2 regions of the Kitasatospora sp. NPDC041917 genome follow, and region 1 is predicted to be linked to the other one. Evidence: riboswitches for the same ligand, from Rfam matches in the RefSeq annotation. Region 1 holds a riboswitch; the other holds the start of a gene.
What was found. A riboswitch is a leader RNA that binds a small molecule or an ion and turns the genes downstream of it on or off. The one in region 1 is predicted to bind cyclic di-AMP.
Positions count from the first base shown of each region.

Region 2: linked by a shared signal. The riboswitch ahead of ACZ6EM_RS39090 (transglycosylase family protein) and the one ahead of ACZ6EM_RS32805 (M23 family metallopeptidase) in region 1 are both predicted to bind cyclic di-AMP.

Region 1 is NZ_JBVJBI010000040.1:34,624-42,385, reverse strand. It holds gene ACZ6EM_RS32810 (APC family permease) at 1-667, opposite strand, end outside; gene ACZ6EM_RS32805 (M23 family metallopeptidase) at 1,055-2,047, opposite strand; cyclic di-AMP (ydaO/yuaA leader) riboswitch at 2,050-2,187, opposite strand; gene ACZ6EM_RS32800 (MFS transporter) at 2,542-4,083, shown strand; gene purB (adenylosuccinate lyase) at 4,091-5,530, opposite strand; gene ACZ6EM_RS32790 (HelD family protein) at 5,640-7,762, shown strand, end outside.
Region 2 is NZ_JBVJBI010000070.1:7,566-15,327, reverse strand. It holds gene ACZ6EM_RS39115 (TetR/AcrR family transcriptional regulator) at 1-130, shown strand, start outside; gene ACZ6EM_RS39110 (helix-turn-helix domain-containing protein) at 210-1,076, opposite strand; gene ACZ6EM_RS39105 (ATP-binding protein) at 1,495-2,070, shown strand; gene ACZ6EM_RS39100 (DUF397 domain-containing protein) at 2,359-2,622, opposite strand; gene ACZ6EM_RS39095 (sirohydrochlorin chelatase family protein) at 3,183-4,139, shown strand; cyclic di-AMP (ydaO/yuaA leader) riboswitch at 4,593-4,763, shown strand; gene ACZ6EM_RS39090 (transglycosylase family protein) at 4,750-6,114, shown strand; gene ACZ6EM_RS39085 (hypothetical protein) at 6,377-6,577, shown strand; gene ACZ6EM_RS39080 (LacI family DNA-binding transcriptional regulator) at 6,680-7,699, opposite strand; gene ACZ6EM_RS39075 (glycoside hydrolase family 13 protein) at 7,725-7,762, opposite strand, start outside.

The sequences.
Region 1 (7,762 bases):
CGCCCGAACCCCCCACCCCCCTCAGCGCGTTCAGCGGGTTCACGGCCTCGACCACGATCCCGTCCGGCCCGCCGCCGGAGAACAGCACCGCGAACGAGACCGCCCCCAGCACCCCGATCTCCAGCACCAGCGCGACCCCGAGCACCTTGGCCGTCAGGTGCAGGTCGAACCAGGCCATCACCCCGATCACCGTCGCCCCGAACAGCGCGTACCAGCCCCAGCCCAGGTCCACCCCCAGCTGCGAACGGACCAGTCCGCGCAGCGAGTACGCGAAGAAGCCGAGGGCCGAGGCCTCGGTGACGACGTACGCCAGCACCGCGAGCAGCCCCGAGGCCATCCCGACCACCCGGCCCAGCCCGTGCGAGACGTAGCCGTAGAACGCGCCGGCCGCGGTGATGTGCCGGGCCATCGCCACGTACCCGACCGAGAACACCGTCAGCACCACGGTCGCCACGATGTACGCGGCGGGCGCGCCGGCGCCGTTGCCCTGCCCGACGATGATCGGCAGGTTGCCCGTCATCGCGGTGATCGGGGCGGCGGTGGCGAGTGCCATGAACACCACGCCGACCAGGCCGACCGAGTCCGCCTTCAGCCGGTCGACGCCGCCCGTCCCCGGCCGCTCCCGCCCGGCCCTCTCCCCCGCCACGTCCCCGCTCCGGACCGCCATCCGGCCTCCTCGCCTCCCGGACCCGCCCGACCGCCGGACCGGCCGGACGCTGACCGTCCGACAGCATGGCGCGCCGGAGCAGCCCAGCGATCGGGCCGACGGCCCGCCGGAGCAGTCGAGTTGACGCCACGTTCGACCGGTCGAACGACGCTCCGGAACCCGCCGGACGGCCGGGGCACGACCGGACGGGCCCGGAAACGGCAGCGGCCGGCCCGGCCGCACGAGGAGGTCCTCGTACGGCCGGGCCGGCCTGGGCGTGTCCCGCGCCCATGTCCGCCGTGCGGCGATCACCCGGTCGAGCGGTCACCCGACATGACCATCCCGGAGGATCGATTCGCCCCGCAGCAGCGGTGGTTCCGAAAACCCTCGGGGCTCAGCGGCCCCGGGTCAGAGCGCGACGCCGTGCGCGCGCAGGTAGGCGACCGGGTTGATGTCCGAGCCGTACTCCGAGCCGTTGCGGATCTCGAAGTGCAGGTGCGGGCCCGTCACGTTGCCGGTGGCGCCGGAGAGGCCGATCTGCTGGCCGACGGTGACGGCCTGACCGATCCTCACGCCGATCGAGGAGAGGTGCGCGTACTCGGCGTAGTGGCCGTCGGCGAGCTTGATCTCGACCTCGTTGCCGTAGGCGCCGCCGTTGCCGGCCTTGACCACGACGCCGTTGGCGACGGCGCGCAGCGGGGTGCCGGTGGAGGCGACGAAGTCCTGGCCGGTGTGGTGGCCGGAGGCCCACATCGAGCCGGCCACGCCGTAGGCGGTGCCGAGCTTCGGGTTGGCCAGCGGGGCGACGAAGCCGGAGGTGGCGGCGGCGACCGGAGTGGCGGTCACGACCGCGGCCGGAGCGGCGACCTGCAGCTGGGTCTGGAGCTGGGCGGAGGGCTTGGCGGCCTCGGTCTTCACCTGGACCTGGGCCTGCGGCTTGGCGGCCTGGGTCGCCGGAGCGGCCGGCTGGGCGGGCTTCGCCGGGGCGGCCGGCTTGGCCGGGGCGGCGTCGGCGGCCGGCGCGGCGGCGTGGCCCGACAGCGCGAGCTGCTGGCCCGGGAAGATCAGGTTCGGGTTGGCACCGACGACCGAGCGGTTCTGCTCGTACAGCGCGTGCCAGCCGCCCTCGACGTTCTTGGCGTCGGCGATCTTGGACAGGGTGTCGCCGCTGACGACGCGGTAGCTCTCCTGCGCGGCCGGGGTGGCCGGGGCAGCGGCCGGCGCGGCCGACTTGGCGTCCGTGGAGGCGGCGGCCTGCGCGGCCGGGGCGGCCGGAACGGTGTGGGCCTGGGCGCTCACCGCGGTGACGAGCGGGAGGGCGAAGGAGACACCGGTGACGGCGGTCGCGATGCCGATACGGGCGGCGCGGGGCAGGGCGATACGACGAGCCTGAGCAGGCATGGAATTTTCCTCTCCGACGCCTGCGAGGTGAGCTGTCGGGTTCGGGCTGGAGTTGCCCGGCCGCATGCGCGGCTTCACCCCTAGCCGGTCCTGGACGCCCGCGCCCTGAGGCGCGAACTCCGGTCCGGCGACTTACCTGTGGGTCCCCCGCTCCTGCCGTACAGAGTTCGTTTCGAACCACCGGGCAGCGGCAGGACTCGGCGTTCCACCCGGTGGATCCGTCCGGACTGGCCGGGCGGTCGCTGAACTAAAACCCATCCGTTCGGGTGAAGCAATGTCGATCTCTTGAAAGGGCAACCATCTCCCCCGTTCCGGTGACCCTCCGCAGACCGGGCCCCACGGTGCGTACACAACCCATTCACCCCCCGCCACTGATCCACGACCCTGCGCCGAGATCGGCGACGGACCGCAGTCACCCGTTCACGCACCGCCGACCGTCAACACACCCACCGGTGACCCTTGTCACGTGCGCCCCGGCAGCGCAGGATTCGCCCGTGGCCACCTCCGAGGCCGGCACCCTGCGCCTGGGCACCGCGCAGGGTCGCTGGGTACTACTGGCGACCGTGCTCGGCTCCAGCATGGCGATGCTCGACGGCACCGTGGTGAACGTCGCCCTGCCCCGGATCGGCGCCGACCTCGGCGCCTCCCTGGCGTCCCTGCAATGGACTCTGAACGCCTATCTGCTCACCCTGGCGGGCCTGATCCTGCTCGGCGGCGCGCTCGGCGACCGGTACGGGCGGCGCAAGGTCTTCCTGATCGGCGTGGTCTGGTTCGCCATCGCCTCCGCGGCCTGCGCCGCGGCGCCGAACATCCACGTGCTGATCGCCGCCCGCGCCGTCCAGGGCATCGGCGGGGCGCTGCTCACCCCCGGCTCGCTCGCCATGCTCCAGGCCGTCTTCCACCCCGACGACCGCTCGGCCGCGGTCGGGCTCTGGTCCGGCCTCGGCGGGGTGTCCGCCGCGATCGGCCCCTTCCTCGGCGGCTGGCTGGTGGACGGCCCCGGCTGGCGCTGGATCTTCCTGTTGAACCTGCCGCTCGCCGCCGCCGTGATCGCGGTGACCACCCGGTCGGTGCCGGAGACCCGGGACGAGGCCGCCACCGGCCGCTTCGACGTGCTCGGCGCCGTGCTCGCCGCCCTCGCGCTCGGCGCGATCACCTACGCGCTGACCGCGGCGGGCGAGGGCCTGTCCCCGGCGGTCTGGGTCAGCGGGGTGATCGGGGTGGTGCTCGGCGTCGCCTTCGTGGCCGTCGAGCGCCGGGCGCCCGAACCGATGCTGCCGCTCGGGCTGTTCTCCTCCCGGCTGTTCACCGCGGTGAACCTGGTCACCCTGTGCGTGTACGCGGCGTTCAGCGGCGTCTTCTTCCTGCTGGTGGTGCAGCTCCAGATCGTGTCCGGGTTCTCGCCGCTGGTCTCGGGCTTCGCCCTGGTGCCGATCACCGTGCTGATGCTGGCGCTGTCCGCGCGCGCCGGGCGCCTCGGCAAACGGATCGGCCCGCGCGTCCCGCTGACCGTCGGCCCCCTGCTGTGCGCCGCCGGGGTGCTGCTGATGCTGCGCATCGGCCCCGGCTCCTCGTACTGGGTGGACGTGCTGCCCGCCGTCACGGTGATGGGCTGCGGGATGACGCTGCTGGTCGCGCCGCTGACGGCGACCGTGCTGGCCGCCGTCGAGGTCCGGCACGCCGGCATCGCCAGCGGGGTCAACAACGCCGCCGCCCGCGCGGCCGGCCTGCTCGCGGTGGCCGCCCTGCCGGCGCTGGCCGGGCTGAGCGGCGACGCCTACCGGGTGCCCGCCGCAGTCGACTCCGCCTTCCACACCGCGATGCTGATCTGCGCGGGCCTCCTGGTGGCCGGCGGGCTGATCGCCTCCGCGACCGTACGGGGCAATGTGCTCGCCCCCGAGGAGCAGCCGGTGGCCGAGCCGAACTGCGACTGGCCGTGCGGACCGACCGCCCCGCCGCTCGACCCCGGCCACGTCCCCACGACGCGCGAGGGCCCCGCCACCGGTCCGGCGGCAGGGCCCTCGACTCTGAACTGACCGAGCGTCAGAGGATGTCGGCCGGCGCGTACTTGGCGGCCTCCGGGTAGGCGGCCGCGACGGCCTCCACCTGGCGGACGACCTCGGCGACCTGGGCACCGGCCGCGCCGGTGAAGGACAGCCGGTCGGCCAGCAGCGCGTCCAGCGCGGCCCGGTCCAGCGGGATCCGCTCGTCGGCGGCCAGCCGGTCCAGCAGCTCGTTCTCCCGGGCGCCCGCACGCATCGCCAGCGCGGAGGCGACGGCGTGCTCCTTGATGACCTCGTGCCCGGTCTCCCGGCCGACGCCCGCGCGCACCGCGCCCATCAGCACCTTCGTGGTGGCGAGGAACGGCAGGTAACGGTCCAGCTCGGCCTCGATCACGGCGGGGAAGGCGCCGAACTCGTCGAGGACGGTCAGGAAGGTCTCCAGCAGGCCGTCGAAGGCGAAGAACGCGTCCGGCAGCGCGACCCGGCGCACCACCGAGCAGGAGACGTCGCCCTCGTTCCACTGGTCGCCGGCCAGCTCGCCGGTCATCGAGGCGTAGCCGCGCAGGATGACGGCCAGGCCGTTGACGCGCTCGCAGGAGCGGGTGTTCATCTTGTGGGGCATCGCGGAGGAGCCGACCTGGCCCTCCTTGAAGCCCTCCGTGACCAGCTCGTGGCCGGCCATCAGGCGGATGGTCTTGGCCAGGCTGGACGGCGCGGCGGCCAGCTGGACGAGGGCGGTGAGCACCTCGAAGTCCAGCGAGCGCGGGTAGACCTGGCCGACGCTGGTCAGCACGTTCTCGAAGCCGAGGTGCCCGGCGACCCGGCGCTCCAGCTCGGCCAGCTTGTCGGTGTCGCCGCCGAGCAGGTCCAGCATGTCCTGGGCGGTGCCGACCGGGCCCTTGATCCCGCGCAGCGGGTAGCGGGCGATCAGCTCCTCCAGGCGGCGGAAGGCGACCAGCAGCTCGTCGGTGATCGACGCGAACCGCTTGCCCAGGGTGGTGGCCTGCGCGGCCACGTTGTGCGAGCGGCCGGCCATGACCAGCTCGGAGTGCTGGGCGGACAGCTTGGCCAGACGCACCAGGACGGCCACCGTGCGGTCGCGCACGTGCTCCAGGGACTGGCGGATCTGGAGCTGCTCGACGTTCTCGGTCAGGTCCCGGGAGGTCATTCCCTTGTGGATCTGCTCGTGCCCGGCGAGGTCGCTGAACTCCTCGATCCGGGCCTTGACGTCGTGGCGGGTGACCCGCTCACGGGCGGCGATCGAGCCGAGGTCGACCTGGTCGATCACCCGCTCGTAGTCGGCGACGGCGGTGGCCGGCACCTCGACGCCGAGGTCCTGCTGGGCCTTCAGGACGGCGAGCCACAGGTGGCGCTCGAGGACCACCTTGTGCTCGGGGGACCACAGCTGGGCCAGGGTCGCCGAGGCGTACCGGGAGGCCAGGACATTGGGGATCTGGGGCTTCGCGCTCACGCTTCGCAAGAGTAACAGCCGAGGTCACGCCGAACGTCGGCGGCCGGGGTAGGATGGGTCAATTGAGCGCCTTTCAGATGGCGCACCGCAACCTTCTCACCGCAAGGATACCACACCGATGAGCGAACATCCAGCGGCCGCGGGAAACCCCGGCGACGCCCTCGCCACGGCCCTGCGCACCGAGCAGGCCCGCCTCACCCGGCTCTACTCCCGGCTCGACACGGTGCGCGAACGGGCCCGCCGCGTCGCCGACGGCGCCCACGACGGAGCCACCCCCGGCGGCACCCACCAGGCCCGGCTGGAACGCGAGGTGCGCGCCCGCGAGGCCGCCCGCCACGCGGCCCGGCTGGACGCGGTCGAACGCGGCCTGTGCTTCGGCCGCCTCGACGAGCGCGACGGCACCGTCCACTACATCGGCCGCACCGGCCTGACCGACGACGCGTACGAACCGCTGCTGCTCGACTGGCGCACCCCGGCCGCCCGCCCCTTCTACACCGCGACCCCCGCCCGTCCGGGCCCGGTCGTGCGCCGCCGCCACCTGCACACCCGGGGCCGCACCCTCACCGGTCTGGACGACGAGGCGCTCGACCTCGCCGGGCTGGACGAGTCCGGCCGGCGCGGCCTGGTCGGCGAGGCCGCACTGCTCGCCGCCCTCGGCCGCGAGCGCACCGGCCGGATGGGCACCGCCGTCGCCACCATCCAGGCCGAGCAGGACCGGGTGATCCGCTCCCCGCTGCCCGGCGCCCTGGTGGTCCAGGGCGGCCCCGGCACCGGCAAGACGCTGGCCGCCCTGCACCGCGCCGCCTACCTGCTGTTCACCCACCGCGCCGCACTGGAGCGCCGGGGCGTGCTGGTGATCGGCCCCAACCCCGGCTTCCTGCGGTACATCGACCAGGTGCTGCCCGCCCTCGGCGAGACCGAGGTGGTGCTGCGCACCGTCGGCGAGCTCCTCCCCGGCGTCACCGCCACCCGCACCGACGCGCCCGCCACCGCCCTGGCCAAGGGCGGCCCCTGGATGGCCGGGGTGCTCCGCCGCGCCCTGGCCGCCCACCAGACGGCCCCCGACGACGGCCTGGACCTCGGCGACGGGCTGCGGGTCTCCGCCCGGGCCTGCGCCGAGGCCCGGGACGCCGCCCGCGGCCTGCGGCTGCCGCACAACCGGGCCCGCCGCTTCTACCTGAGCACCCTGCTCGACGCCCTCGCCATCGCCCAGGCACTCACCCTCGGCCGCCCGTACGACGACGAGGAGGCCCACTACGCCCCGCGCGAGCTGTGGGAACGGCCGGACGTCCGCGCCGCGCTCGACCCGCTCTGGCCCCGGCTCACCGCCCGGCAACTGATCGAACGACTGCTCACCGACCGAGAGTTGCTCACCGAGACGGCCCCCGACCAGGCATCCGCCCTGCTCCGCCCGCCCGGCTCGGGCTGGACGGTCGAGGACGTCCCACTGCTCGACGAGGCCGCCGAACTCCTCGGCACGACAGGGGAATCCACCCCGACCGACGACGACCCGGACGAACTCGCCTTCGCCCAGGGCGTGCTGACCATCACCGGGCAGACCGACGACGCCCTGCTGGACTCCGCCGCCCTCGCCGAGCGCTTCCGTGACAACGGCCCGTACCGCTCCACCGCCGAACGCGCCGCCGCCGACCGCACCTGGGCGTACGGCCACGTCGTCGTGGACGAGGCCCAGGAGCTGTCCGCGATGGCCTGGCGCGCCGTCCTGCGGCGCGTCCCGACCAGCTCGCTCACCATCGTGGGAGACCTCGCCCAGACCGGATCGCCCGCCGGCGCCCGCAGTTGGGCCGACATGCTCGACCCGCACCTGCCCGGCCGCTGGCGCGAGGAACGGCTGACCGTCAACTACCGCACGCCGGAGCCCGTCATGGCCCTCGCCACCGCCGTGCTGCGCACCGCCCTGCCCGACCACCGGCCGCCCGGGTCCATCCGCCCGGGCACCGAGCGGCCCCGCGCCGTCCCCGTCCCGGACGGCGACTTCGCCGCGGCGCTCACCCGGCTGCCCGGCGGCCCGGGCACCCTGGGCGTGATCGCCCCGGCCACCCTGGCGGCCGAGCTGGACGCGCTCACCGTCGCGGACGCCAAGGGGCTGGAGTTCGACGCGGTGGTCGTCGTCGAGCCGGCCGGACTCGCCCCGCGCGACCTCTACGTCGCCCTGACCCGGACCACCCGCTCACTCAGCCTGCTCCACCACCGGCCGCTGCCACCGGAACTCGCCGGGCT
Region 2 (7,762 bases), on a different contig from region 1:
GCCGGGCGCCGAGAGCCCGCTGGCTCTGATCCGCGCCGACCTCTTCGGCCGCTACGACCTGGCCTGGGACCTGGGCCGCCCGCCGCAGCAGTCCCCGCCGGAACGCGAACGGCCGCCGGCCCGCGGCTGACGGCGGGTGGGCGGCCTGGTGACCGGCTGCCGAGGGGCCTCGCGAGGGAGGGAGCTCACAGGCCCCGGACGGCAGCGGCTCAGCGTTCCTTCAGGATCGAGGCGAGCAGGTCTATCGTGCGTTCCGGCGTGAGGCTGTCCACGCAGAGCCGCTCCATGACCTGGATGTAGGCGTCGACGTCGTCGCGCTTGTCCAGGTAGAGCGCGCTGGTGAGCTGCTCCAGGTAGACCACGTCCGCGAGGTCCTGCTCCGGGAAGCGCAGGATCGTGAACGCCCCGGACTCGCCCGCGTGCGCGCCGAACCGGAACGGCATGACCTGGATCACCACGTTGGCCTGCTCGGCCACGTCGATCAGGTACTGCACCTGACCGCGCATCACCTTGGGCCCGCCGACCGGCCGGCGCAGCGCCGCCTCGTCGATGACGGCCCACAGGCGCGGGCTGGCGCCCTCGGCCAGCAGCTTCTGACGGCGCAGCCGCAGGCTGACCCGTCGCTCGACCTCCTCCTCGCTGATGACCGGCCGACTCTGTCCGAAAACCGCCCGTGCGTACTCCTCGGACTGGAGCAGCCCGGGGATGAACTGCACCTCGTAGGTGCGGATCAGCTGGGCGGCCTCCTCCAGGCCGACGTAGGTCTGGAACCAGCCCGGCAGCACGTCGTTGAAGCTGTGCCACCAGCCGGACTTGTTGGCCTCGCGGACGAGGCCGAGCAGGGCTTCCCGCTCGATGCCGTCGTCCACGCCGTACAGACTGAGCAGGTCGGCGACGTCGCGCTCCTTGAAGCTGACGCGGCCGAGTTCCATGCGGCTGATCTTGGACTCGGAGGCCCGGATCGCGTAGCCCGCGTCCTCGCGGGTGATGCCGCGCGCCTCACGCAGGCGGCGCAGCTGCGAGCCGAGGAGGATCCGGCGGACCATCGAGCCGCCGCCCGGCTGAACTGTGGTCATGCGGTCGAAACCTCCACCTAGGGCAAACAGCGCACAGTCTGCCATCAGTTGAGCGCTCACGGTGCCGATACTGACGGATGTTCCTATCAGTTCCGCACTCCACACACCAGGATGCACGTGCATCCGGCGCTTGCATATGCCAATAGTGCGACTGCACGTGAATCGACTCTTGCATCTGCAGTGAGCGCACACCACCATGGTGCACGTGCACCTGCACATCCCTGGCAATCCCGCGGGCTCCGTGTCGACCCCACGCGCGACTCCGTGCACCGACCCGACGACGTCCCCCGCGTCATCGGGCGTTCGAGTGCGCGCGCGCCTGGTCGAGGGGGCGGCCGAGCGGCCGAGCGAGTCGGAGGTGACCGGCATGACCCCGGCGGGTCCAGCCGTGTCCGCCCCCTTATGGGAGGAGCTCTTCATGAGCACCGGTACGGCTTTGGCGGTTGACCCCCTTGTGGTCACCTGTACGCTCGCTCCTCGCTTCGAAGCCGTCAGAACCGCGCGCGACTTCGCTCGGAGCACGCTCCAGCACTGGGGCCTGACGGAGCTGTTCGACGACGTCGCGCTGGTGGCGTCGGAACTCGTGACCAACGCGCTCCGGCATGCGATCGGCGCACGGCCCGACCCGTCGGGCGGCACCCAGGGCGAGTACGGCTTTCCCCTGCAGCCGACCCCGGACGGCCGGCTCCCGATCCGAATAAGCCTGGTGCACCGCGCACCCCAGGTGGTCTGCGCGGTGAGCGATCCGAGCAGCATCGGCCCGATCGCACGGGAGGCCGACTTCGTCGCCGAATCCGGCCGCGGGCTGCACCTGGTGGAGTCGTTCAGCCGCTCCTGGGGCTGGCACCCGCTGGGCAGCGGCAAGGTGGTCTGGGCGATGTTCGAGGCGGAGACGATCGTCGGCTCCCCGCTGGACGGGCACCCCGGACTCGGCGGCCGCTCACCGCTCGACGGCCCCGTCGAGATCGGCGGACGGCATCGGCGCTCGGCCTAGGACGGGCCGTGCGCCCCGACCGGGCCCCCGACCCGAACGGGCCGCACGCCCAGGACGGACCATGCGCCGGGCGGCGCACGGCCGGTCGACGGAAGCCCCGGGAGGACCACACCCCGGGCCCTTCCACTCGGCCCCGCCGAGGACTTCCGCTCCAGTGCGGACGCCTCCGGAGCGGACACCTCCGAAGCGGAGACCGCCGGCGAAGAGGCCCCCGGAGGAGACAAAGACAAAGGCCGTCGTGGTGTCGGCACCCACGACGGCCCCCCGATGATGGAGCACGGCGGTCGGTCAGACCGCCAGGTGGTCGAACTCCCCGTCCTTGGCCCCCAGCAGCAGGGCGGCGATCTCGGCCCGGGTGTAGATGAGGGCCGGGCCGTCCGGGAACCGCGAGTTGCGCATCGCCACATCGCCGCCGGGCAGGGCCGCGAACTCGACGCAGTTGCCCTGGGAGTTGCTGTGCCGGCTCTTCTGCCAGACCACCCCCTGGAGATCGGCGGCGGCCATCCCGTTGTAGGTGTCGTACGAGCCGTGCGTGTCCTGCGAGTCGTGCATAGAAATCTCCCGAAGAGCTTCCGGAGTTGTCGTCCAGCGCGGCGCCCCCGGCACCGTCGAAACGAACGGACCGGCCCCGTACCGGTCCGGCACAACGCCTCACTTGACGCGATGATAGCCGCAGTGCACGTGCATCAGCACGGGACGTTGCAGGTGCACGTGGCCTTTTGTCCGCAGCCGCGAACTCTTCACGGACCCTTCTCCTGACGGTACGTAAACGGACATAGCCGATGAATCGTCGGGCGCGCGATAACCGGCCGTGAGCGCCTCCCCGCTGAATGTTGATCTTCGAATGCCGGGAGTCGCACCCCCGTGACCCTCCGTCAAACCATCCTCATGCTGTGAGACATCTCACGCGCCCCAGGTGCAACGCCGGCGCCCTCGGGTCGCGTCGAGGCAACCACCGGCGGTCGCGCGGGGATTGGGAGCGGAATGTCCGGATTGTAGGCAAAGTGCCCGGACCGGTGCCGGAGACGCACCGGCCTCCGGACCGCGACCGCGTGAAACCCACGCGGCAGCCGACTGCAAGCCGGACGGGCAGATGTCCTACGATCTCCGGCATGAGCACCGCAGCCATCCCGGGCGCGCCACTGCCCGTCCGTACTCCAGGCTCCCGTGCGCGGGGGCGCCACCGTCGTCCCGAGCGCCCCGAGATCCCGGCCGGCGCCCCGGCCCTGGTGCTCGCCGTGCCCGCGACCGCCGGGCCCGAGTCCCGCTCGGTCGTCGAGGAGTTGCTCTCGATCGTCCGCACCGAGCAGAACGGCGTCCGGACCGCGGTCGGCTACCTGCCCGGCAACGGCGGCGAGGGCGCGGGCGGCGAGGACCGCACCGTGGCCGAGCTGCTGGCCATGGCGGCCGAGGCCGGACTGCCGACGCCCGTCCTGGTGCCGCTGGTGCCCGGCCCGCACACCTTCCTGACCGAGCTTCACGCGCTCGCCGCCGAGTACGGCGCGCCCGTCACCGACCCGCTGGGCCCGCACCCGCTGCTGGCCGAGGCCGTGCACGTCCGGCTGTCCGAGGCCGGGCTGGCCCGGGCCGACCGCGCCCGGCTGTTCGCCATCGCGACCGCCGCGGACGGCGTGGTGCTGACCACCGTCGGCGGCGAGGACGCGGCCGCGGCAGCCGGCATCACCGGCGTGCTGCTGGCCGCCCGACTGGCCGTGCCGGTCGTCGCCGCCGCGCTCGACGTGCCCGGCTCGGTGGCCGCGGCCGTCAACCACCTCAGGGACACCGGCTCGCAGCGCCCGGCGCTGGCCCCGCTGGTGATCGGCCCGGAGGCGGACTCCGAGCTGCTCGCCACCGCCGCCGAGGAGACCGGCTGCCCGTCGGCCGCGCCGCTGGGCTCGTACCCGTCGGTCGGCCAGCTGATCGCCTCCACCTACCTGGCGGCGCTGCCCGCGCCGTCCCCGGAGGACCTGGCACGGGCCGAGGCGGAGGCGGCGGCCGCCGAGGCCGAGGGGGCTCTGGAGGGCGTCCGCGGCGCCCACGCGGCCTCCCAGGGGCCCGCAGGGCGGTAGTCGACGACGCGCGCCGGTTGGCGCGCACCGAAGGGCCCGGAACGGCATGCGTTCCGGGCCCTTCGGTTTTGCTCCGCCGGTCCATGGCCGTCCCGCGCGGAAGTCGGACGGCGATGAAGTGGAATGTCCGTTCTGGCCTATTTGAAAGGAAATAGGAAACGCGGTCGCGGGCGCTCGCATCACGACCGCCGCAGCATCTGCCCGGGCGCTCCGGCCCGCGATTCGACGCGCCGTCACACCACTTCTGAAGTGCTGCCAGTTGTGGGCTTCCACAACAGGGTTGCCTGAAAACGATCATTTGCGATCATGGGGAGCGGCAATTTTGGCAGTTCCCACTAAACCGTGATGCGCATCACAGCAGTTTGCAGTTTGAACTTAAGTCTGATTAACGTGCTCCCCGTTCGTGACCACACGAACCCGGTTCATCCGCGACGCCGAGTCCTGCCGTCGGATGTCCTGGCAGCGCGAAATCGCACCACGGCAGGAGCGGGGGACCCACAGGTAAGTCGCCCCGGACCGATCTCCGGAACGGTCCAGGGCTAGGGGTGAAGCCGCGCCCACAGCGCGGCCGGGCAACTCCAGCCCGAATCCGACAGCTCACCTCGCAGGCGTGGGAGAGGACCGCGTCTTCATGCTGCCCACCAACGGCACTCGTCTGTCCAGCCGCACCCGTCGCGTGATCGCCGCCCTCGGCGTCGCGGGCGTCGGCCTCACCGTCCCCTGCATCGCCTCCGGCACCGCCTCCGCCGCCACCGTCGCCACCTGGGACAAGGTCGCCCAGTGCGAGAGCGGCGGCAACTGGAGCATCAACACGGGCAACGGCTTCTACGGCGGCCTCCAGTTCACCTCCAGCACCTGGTCCGCCTTCGGCGGCACCGCCTTCGCGGCGCGCGCCGACCTGGCCACCAAGGACCAGCAGATCGCCGTCGCCGAGAAGGTCCTCGCCTCGCAGGGCCCCGGCGCCTGGCCGGTGTGCTCGGTCCAGGCCGGCCTCACCAAGGGCGGCGCCGCGGCCGCCGTCGACACCTCGGCGGGCTCCACCGCGGGCTCGACCGCCGCCAAGCCCGCGCAGAGCGCCAAGCCGGCCGCCCCGGCCGCCAAGCCCGCTCCGCAGACCCAGGCCCCGGCCGCAAAGCCCGCCGCGCCCTCCGCGCCCTCCCAGGACGGCACGCAGGCCAGCACCGACTCCGCCGCCTCCGGAAACCGGAGCGACTGGGTCCAGAAGCGCCAGCAGCAGGCCCAGAACGGCGACTACACCGTGGTCGAGGGCGACTGGCTGTCCGCGATCGCCGACCAGCACAAGGTGCAGGGCGGCTGGCAGCGGCTGTACGAGCTCAACCGCGGCACCCTGACCGAGGGTCCGGACAGCATCTACCCGGGCCAGCAGCTGTCCTTCGGCGGCAACGGCCAGGCCCAGGCCGGCCAGTCCGCCACCGGCAAGTCCGGCTCGGACTTCACCTGGTTCGACCGCTCGCAGAAGTCCGGCCAGTCCGCGAACGGCGGTGCCGTGAACGCCCAGCCGACCGCGCAGGCCCAGACCCCGGCCGCCAAGCCGTCCACCAAGCCCGCTCCCCAGACCCAGGCTCCGGCCCAGACCCAGGCTCCGGCCGCCACCGGCAGCATGGCCGCCGCGGTCTCCTTCGCCGAGTCGAAGGTCGGTCAGGCGTACGTCTACGGCGGCACCGGTAACGGTGGCTGGGACTGCTCCGGCCTGACCCAGGCCGCGCTGCGCGCCGCGGGCGTCTCCGTCCCGCGCGTCGCCGCCGACCAGGCCGCCGCCAGCACCCACGTCTCGCTGGACAGCCTCCAGCCGGGCGACCTGCTGTTCTGGTCCAACAACGGCAAGGACTCCGGCGTCTACCACGTCGCGATCTACGTCGGCAACGGCAAGTACGTCGAGGCCGCCAACCCGAGCTCGGGCGTCCGCGAGCAGAGCATCGCCAACTGGGCCCCGGACTTCGCCGGCCGGGTCTGAGAACAGCGAACAGCCGACAGTCGACGGATAACAGCTGACAGATAACAGATTTCATCATCTGTCAGCTGTCGTCCGAACGTTGACCGCCCACGCCCCCGGGGAGAGTCTGGTCGCTCCTCCCCGGGGGTTCCGGCATGCCTCCGGCCGTACCTCGTGGCAAATCCCCGCGGTGAATCCCCGTGCTGAATCCCCATGGCGAATCACCGTGGTGAATCCCCGCCCCAACGGGCATGCTGCTGCTCTGCACCCGAGGAGGAGTCACATGGCCCAGGTCACCGTCACCCTCGACGCGAACCTCGCGATCGACGCGATGTTGCTCTCCGGCACCAAGAACCCGCAGGACGCCGTCGAACTGGTCCTGCGCGACTACCTGGCCCGCGGCCGCCGTACCGAGACCCGTACCGGCGAGGCGGCCGACGGGCACCGACCGACCGTCGACCGCCCCACCGCCCAGGAGGGCTGACCGCCCGACGGCCCGGGGCGGCCGACCGCACGCACGCACGCCGAAGGGCCCCGGAGAGCAACCGCCCTCCGGGGCCCTTCCGTCGGCCGTGACGGCCGGGGTTCAGCGCGCGCAGGCCCCGGTGGACCCGCGCATCACCAGCTCCGGCTGGAACATGAACTCGCCGCGCTGGGCCGCGTTTCCGCCGACCTCCTCCAGCAGCGCGTCCACCGCCGCCGTGGCCATCGCCTCGACCGGCTGGCGGATCGTGGTCAACGGCGGCTCGGTGAAGGCGATCAGCGGCGAGTCGTCGAAGCCGACCACCGACACGTCCTGCGGCACCGACAGCCCGCGCTGCCGCACCGCCCGGATCGCCCCGAGCGCCATCATGTCGCTCCCGCAGACGATCGCCGTGCAGCCCTTGTCGAGCAGCGCGCCGGCCGCCGCGTGCCCGCCCTCCACGCTGAACAGCGTGTGGTGGACGAGGTCGTCGGCCTCCTCCCGGGAGAGCCCGAGCACCTCGCGCAGCGCGGCCGTGAAGCCCTCGATCTTGCGCAGCACCGGCACGTACCGGCGCTGACCGACGGCCAGCCCGATCCGCTCGTGCCCGAGTTCGGCCAGGTGCTGGACGGCCATCCACATCGCGGCCCGGTCGTCCGGCGAGATGAACGGCGCGTCGATCTTCTCGCTGTAGCCGTTGATCAGCACGAACGGCACCCCGCGCCCGGCCAGCCGGGCGTAGCGGTCGTGGTCGGCGGTGGTGTCGGCGTGCAGCCCGGAGACGAAGACGATGCCCGCCACGCCCCGGTCCACCAGCATCTCCACCAGTTCGTCCTCGGTGGACCCGCCCGGAGTCTGGGTGCACAGCACCGGCGTGTAGCCGTGCCGGCTGAGCACCTGCTCGATCACCTGGGCCAGCGCGGGGAAGATCGGGTTGCTCAGCTCGGGCGTGATCAGACCGATCAGCCCGGCGCTGCGCTGGCGAAGACGGGTCGGCCGCTCGTACCCGAGCACGTCGAGCGCCGCCAGCACGGTCTGCCGGGTGGCGGCGGAAACGTTCGCCTTGCCGTTGAGCACGCGGGAGACGGTGGCTTCGCTGACCCCCGCCTGCGCCGCGATGTCTGAGAGTCGCGCCGTAGTCACGGTCCCAGAGCCTATTCCAACCACGTCAGACCGCCCACCAGCCGGTGCTGTCCGGAGCGAGCA